DNA from 3 places in the Peribacillus sp. NPDC101481 genome. Region 2 is predicted to be linked to each of the others. Evidence: riboswitches for the same ligand, from Rfam matches in the RefSeq annotation. Region 2 holds a riboswitch; each other region holds the start of a gene.

Region 1 (2,273 bases), on a different contig from region 2:
TTTTCATTTCTCCTGCATATTCCGTTCCGCCGATCAGGATGGTACGGCGTTCAAATGAAACGATGATGAAAGTTTCGGAAGTGGTTCCGTCCACTTCTGGGTCTGCTTTGAAGTTAGGTGCAGAAAGGATTGTGAATTCAGCTTCGTGACCTCTTAGTTCCTCTTCATTTGGACGGATGAACAAAGTATGGGCGAAAAGGTTATGCCAAGCATATTCATTAACAACACGGATTGGGAGACGAGATGATTCGTCTGCACCAGCGAAACCTTTAAAAACAAAAATCTCTTCTTTTGCTTTTAGGTAGTCAACTACTTTATTATATAGTTTATTGAACACATCTTCGGAAATTGGCTGGTTCACTGAACCCCAATCGATTTTATCTTTAACAGATGCTTCTTCCACGATAAATTTATCTTTAGGTGAACGACCAGTATATTTGCCAGTTTCAGCTTTTACTGCGCCGGTTGATGTTAAAACGCCTTCATTTCTGCTTAATACTTTTTCGACCAATTGAGGAACTGAAAGTTGAGTTTGCACATTGTTTCCTGTTAATAACTGGTGTAACTCATTAGAAACATCTACAGAATTCATATATGAGGTACCTTCCTTTGTTTAAGTTTTTAGATTACAATTAGTATAACACATTCATTTAAATAGTCTATACTATTTCTTCTAATTTGTGATTATTTTCAGCTGGCCGCGTTAATCATTTTATTCCGGCAGGAACCGAGTCAGGATTATCACATATACTTTAATGAAGTCAATTTTATTTTAATAGGAAGTAAGTAAGCAATATATTTCCAATGGTGAAGTGGTTTTTCGTATGCTTAATACTTATTATTAATGGCAATTTCCAACATTTCTATTCGTATTTTGCATTGTAAACCCTTCTAAGACGCTGTATCAACACTTTTTTCAAAAGAAAGCCATACTGGGCGGAAATGTTCTTTTTAGAAAAGCATTGACAAATTCCAACCATATACGATAATATCTTAAATTGTACGGATTCTCTTATCCCGAGTTGGTGGAGGGACAGGCCCTTTGAAACCCAGCAACCTGCCATATTGAACTTGACTCCAAGATCGATCGCCGAAAATAAAGCGAAGATCTTCAAGGAATAGTGGTGATGGTGCTAACCTGAGCAAGGTAAAAACCCTTGAACGATAAGAGTGAAAGGATAGAAGACAGAATTTTAAACCTTTCCTCATTTGCCAGGGAAGGTTTTTGTGTTTTTCATAAGTAATTCTGTGTCTATAGTTGAAACTAATGAGGGAAACGAGTTCCGTAAAAATCAGGCTTATGCCTACAACATACTAACTTCCAAGGAGGAAATATGATGTCAAAGAAACGTCTATTTACTTCTGAATCTGTTACAGAGGGCCATCCGGACAAAATTTGTGATCAGATTTCAGATTCCATTTTAGATGCTATCCTAGCTAAGGATGCAAATGCACGTGTTGCGTGTGAAACTAGTGTAACAACAGGTCTTGTACTTGTTGCTGGTGAAATTACAACGTCCGCTTACGTGGATATTCCGCGTATCGTTCGTGATACGATTAAAGGAATTGGCTACACACGTGCGAAATACGGTTTCGATGCTGAAACTTGTGCAGTGTTGAGTTCCATTGATGAGCAGTCTGCCGATATCGCAGCTGGAGTCGATAAAGCATTGGAAGCTCGTGAAGGAAACATGTCAGAGGAAGAAATCGATGCAATCGGTGCAGGGGACCAAGGTCTTATGTTCGGATTTGCTTGTAATGAAACAGAAGAGCTTATGCCGCTTCCGATTTCATTGGCGCATAAACTTTCATTCCGCCTGGCTCAAGTTCGTAAAGATGAAACTCTTGCTTACTTACGCCCTGATGGTAAAACACAGGTAACTGTGGAATATGATGAGAATAACCGTCCTGTACGTGTAGATACGATCGTTATCTCTACACAGCATGATGCTGAAATTACGCTTGAACAAATTCAAGCCGATCTAAAAGAACATGTGATCAAAGCGGTCGTTCCAGCTGAATTGATCGATGCTCAAACTAAATACTTCATCAACCCGACTGGCCGTTTCGTAATTGGCGGACCTCAAGGGGATGCTGGTCTTACTGGACGTAAAATCATCGTTGATACTTACGGCGGATACGCTCGTCACGGCGGCGGTGCATTCTCTGGTAAGGATGCTACTAAAGTTGACCGTTCTGCTGCATACGCTGCTCGTTATGTTGCGAAAAACATCGTGGCAGCCGGCCTTGCCGACAAAGCGGAAGTTCAATTG
Region 2 (2,273 bases):
AATAGGGAATGAAAGTGAAAATAGGTAAGTGAATCACGATTTAAGGATTAGAATGGAACTAAAAGAAAATGATGGATGATAATGAAGGCAAAAAAATTCGCTCCCTAAAGAGCGACAATGAGGAATTCAATCGTGAAAATCAACATATAGGCGAACGGTTGTAGTTTTCGACTATATATTGTGTTCATATTCTACCATATTTAATTCTGAAATAGCAACAAAATTACTGAAACTAACCTATGGATTTTTCAGGAAATCAATGATATTTCGCCCATTTAACGGCTCATGTGGCTTTTTCACTTCATATATTTTTAAAAACTACTAATATAATGGATTTTTAGTATAATTTATACATATAGGATGATATAAATTAAATATGAATGGAAGATGCAAAATGGAAAATGGAAAAATCAAATCACTTCAGGCCGGAAAGCCGAAACATGAAAGTTTTTCGAATGTCGATATCTTTTCAGCCATGGATAAACAAGCACAGGATAATGTGAAAGTGACTAAATCAGGCATAATTGGTGATGGGGTAGGTAATGAAAAGTTCCATGGAGGTCCTGATCGGGCTTTGTGCTTTTACCCCTTTGAGCATTATTCATTATGGAATGAGAGATTCTCTAAAAAGCTGGATATCCCAGCATTCGGTGAAAATTTAACCGTAGCGGGGATGAGGGAAGAAACCACGTTTATCGGCGATATTTATCAAATAGGCGATGTGATTGTTCAAATTAACCAGGGGAGGATACCTTGTTCGACCATTTCCCACTTCAATCAAGAACCTAAGTTTTTGGAACTCGTGCTGAAAACGAGTTTCACTGGTTATTTTGCAAGAGTACTTCAAGAAGGAACGATAAATAAACAAAACGAGATCGTGCTAATAGATCGTTCGCAAGAAAAAATTTCAGTTCATTATGCAGCAGAGGTAATCCTTCATAAACGAGATGGGCTGGAAGGCGCCAAGGCTTTACTTACTCTGGACCCATTAGCGGAAGACTGGAAACAAAGAATCTTGAAGAGGGTTCAGGCTGCAAAAGATTGAATCATTTTTGCAAAAGTGAAAAAAATGTCGATCAGGTATTGAAATTGACAGATTATTAATGTAAATTAAATATAATCTAATTTTGAAATCTTGTGAAAATTATATAAATGGATCTTATCGAGAGAGGTGGAGGGACTGGCCCGAAGAAACCTCAGCAACCAGCTTAGGCAAAGGTGCTAAATCCAGCAAGCAGAGCTTGATAGATGAGGAGAATGTTTCAAAAAACCTTCTTCTTTGAGAAGGTTTTTTTTCCTTTTCTCTCATACTCATAAAATACGACAAAAACAGGACTGTTTTTGAGAGAGGGTGTAATGATGAATTTTCGTAAAGAAGTGAAAGAAAGAATGCTGGTTGGGGAAGGGGCAATGGGCACCTTATTGTACTCAAATGGCATCGATCAATGTTATGAGGAATTAAACTGCACGAATCCGGATCAAATAGAGTCTATCCATCGTGCCTATCTGGAAGCTGGTGCAGATATCCTTCAATCGAATACATACGGAGCCAATTTCAACAAATTGAAACGGTATGGACTTGAAGATGAAGTAAGCAGAATCAATCGCCAGGGAGTCATTCTTGCTAAAAAAGCGGCAAAAGGAAAGGCTTATGTCTTCGGTACCATAGGGGCACAACGGAGTATCAGAAAATCGGATTTAAGCATGGAAGAGATTAAACGGGGGTTTCGTGAACAGCTATACAGTCTGTTGATGGAAAATCCTGATGGGATTCTCTTGGAAACATTTTATGACCTGGAAGAGCTGGAAACCGTTCTGCAAATCGTAAAAAATGAAACTGGACTGCCGATCATCGCAAATGTCTCGATGCATGAACTGGGTAATCTCCAAAATGGAATCCATTTAAATGAAGCCTTTCAAAAACTCGAGCAATTGGGTGCCGATGTTGTTGGGGTGAATTGCCGTCTTGGTCCACATCATATGATCAGGGCCTTGGAAGAAGTGAGTTTGCCAAAGCAAGCATCGATTGCCATATACCCTAATGCCAGCCTCCCTGATTATGTGGATGGAAGGCTCGTCTATAAAGCCGTGCCGGAATATTTCGGTTCAAGTGCAGTGGAACTTCGTGAGCAAGGTGCCGCTATCATAGGCGGGTGCTGTGGAACGACGCCACTGCATATTCAAGCTGTAAAGAATGCGATCGGAAGTTTTGCTCCCGTAAAAGAGAAAGTTACGAAATCCCGTGAAATAGAAATAATTGAAGTGAACGAAAG
Region 3 (2,273 bases), on a different contig from region 2:
CACCTGAATAATGAACATGGGCTCCCGATAAAACTTTCATTAACGTCGATTTCCCTGCTCCGTTTGCACCGACCAATGCGTGGGCTGTCCCCGATTTTACGGAAAAATCAACATCACTCAGCGCCTTCACCCCCGGAAATTCAATCGAAATCTTCTTCATTTCTAGTTGCGTGCCCATGTCCATTCCCCCTTATTGAACAGACACTCCCTTCTACTTGAAAGAGAGTGTCTCTTTTTAATTTTTATAATGATCTTTCAAAACCTTCATCCAATCTTCTTCAAATTCCGTCGATACACCCCAGCCATCGACAATACCAGACAGATTTGCCATGTTCACCGCTTCTTTAGACGCTTGGATTTGCTTTTGTGAAATAAGTGAAGCCTTCAAGTCATAGGTTTGCGGCGTTTCTTCGCCCGCTAATTTTTTAGCCAATATCCTCATATTCACTGCACCGATCAACTTGGGATCTACTGCTGCCGTGTAGGACCATGAGCTATCAGCCGATTGGATTTCCTGGAGATCTGCATTCGAGACATCTATTCCATATATCTTCACTTCATCGCGGCCCGCCTCTTTAATCGCCCGGGCTGCACCGATAGCAAAGGCATCCCATGTTGCGAAAATGGCATCCAATTTACCTTTAGGGTATTTATTCAGCATTGCGGCTACAGCATTTTGTGTCTGAACCGATGTATCAGCAGATGCCACTCCGAATCTTTCGACTTCTTTGATTCCAGGATTTTCTTTTAATTTTTCCTGATAGACTGCATTTCTTCTTACCATTGGAGGAAAACCGTCCACCCAAAGGTATGCAATTGCCGCTTTACCTTTCTGTTCTTTTATCAGCTTATCAAAAGCCAGTGTTGCCAACGCTTCATCATCTTGTGAAGTTAATGTCACGCCTTCTATTTTAGATAGATCGCTTATTGAATCGAATGTGACAACGCTTTTACCTGCATCAACCAACTTTTGAACGTCATTCACAGTTGCTGCATCATCACCATGTGAAATGATATAGCCGTCATAATCTTCCTCCAAAGCCTGCGCTATCGCATCATGGAATTTAGCCGTATCACCATTGGCTGTGTAAGTATCCACTTGAAACCCCAGTGCTTCTCCTTCTTCCTTCGCCCCCGCCAGGTATTGGGCCGTATGATCATCACCGCCAATTTTACGGATCACTTTGATTCTGGCTCCATCTCCATCAGCGAATCTTTCCGGAACATTTTCAAATGATACTTTTTCTTCTTTCTTCGACTCTGTGGAACTCTGACCTGTAGAGCACCCCGTTAAAAGCAAAGCGGAAGCGATGGCTGAAATGAATATACCTTTAATAGACCTTTTCATCTTGTTTCCCTCCATTTTTTCTTATTAGTCTTATCAGTTAAGTTGGTGTAAATCCCAAAATAAAAACCTCTCTAATATAGAGAGGTTTAATCGGCTGTTTTGCAGACTTGTCCCTCTCTTATCTGTCAAAACATTTCTGTTTTGCAGGATTTAGCACCAATTCCTAATGGAACGGTTGCTGGGCATCTTAGGGCCAGTCCCTCCGCCACTCTTGATAAGAGATATATCGTGTTACGTTTTCGTAATTATCACTTTATAGGGATATAGTCGTAAAGTCAATAGATTTTTGAATATTTGAAATGTTCCCCGTTATTTTTTATTTTCTTTGAAGCTGGGCTAGACGCTTTTTCTCAATCTTTTCAAGCCGCTCCAACTGCCTTAATTTCACTTCGAACAAAGTGATAGGGTCACGGTAAACTTCCGGATTTTGTTTCATATGCTCCAATGCAGCCTGGTAGTCTTTTATTTCAGTCTGCGTTTGCTCTATCGTTTTTTGAAGTAATGCAAATGAACCGCGATAGAAAAGGGAGATGTCACGATCCAAAGATTTTTCAAACAATCCAAATTGGGTAAGGAAACGCTCCGTGATCATTTCCGCAACATCCAGGTAATCTTCACTTTCCAGGTATTTCTTATAACGATTGTACATATTGGCTTTATTTTGCGGTATCGCCCCAAACAGCTTCCCTGCCCCTTTAAGCAGTAATTGAGATGGAGTCCTGCGCAAAAGGATATTGACGTTTTCGATGCGGATGCTGCTTGTCATCCTGTCGGCATCACGGCGCCAGTCATCCAATACTCTGAAGTCGCCTGCAAGCGTAATCCGTTCTTCTTTGTATAATTCATTGAAACCGGCACTCATCTCATCCATAAACTGCTGGCTTTGTGAGAACTCCATTTGGGAACTGGCAATCCAGTCTTGAAG

The links. Region 2 has a riboswitch for S-adenosylmethionine ahead of ACIROD_RS02445 (bifunctional homocysteine S-methyltransferase/methylenetetrahydrofolate reductase). Riboswitches for the same ligand answer to the same signal wherever they lie in the genome.
Region 1: it holds a riboswitch for S-adenosylmethionine, as region 2 does, so the genes downstream of both, metK (methionine adenosyltransferase) here and ACIROD_RS02445 (bifunctional homocysteine S-methyltransferase/methylenetetrahydrofolate reductase) in region 2, are expected to answer to the same signal.
Region 3: it holds a riboswitch for S-adenosylmethionine, as region 2 does, so the genes downstream of both, ACIROD_RS22795 (sugar ABC transporter substrate-binding protein) here and ACIROD_RS02445 (bifunctional homocysteine S-methyltransferase/methylenetetrahydrofolate reductase) in region 2, are expected to answer to the same signal.

What each region holds. Positions count from the first base shown of each region.
Region 1 is NZ_JBIWNJ010000005.1:136,254-138,526, reverse strand. It holds gene pckA (phosphoenolpyruvate carboxykinase (ATP)) at 1-592, opposite strand, end outside; SAM riboswitch class I at 1,010-1,171, shown strand; gene metK (methionine adenosyltransferase) at 1,335-2,273, shown strand, end outside.
Region 2 is NZ_JBIWNJ010000001.1:534,455-536,727, reverse strand. It holds gene ACIROD_RS02450 (MOSC domain-containing protein) at 395-1,045, shown strand; SAM riboswitch class I at 1,157-1,255, shown strand; gene ACIROD_RS02445 (bifunctional homocysteine S-methyltransferase/methylenetetrahydrofolate reductase) at 1,360-2,273, shown strand, end outside.
Region 3 is NZ_JBIWNJ010000004.1:243,800-246,072, forward strand. It holds gene ACIROD_RS22790 (sugar ABC transporter ATP-binding protein) at 1-178, opposite strand, end outside; gene ACIROD_RS22795 (sugar ABC transporter substrate-binding protein) at 236-1,348, opposite strand; SAM riboswitch class I at 1,464-1,569, opposite strand; gene ACIROD_RS22800 (GTPase domain-containing protein) at 1,665-2,273, opposite strand, start outside.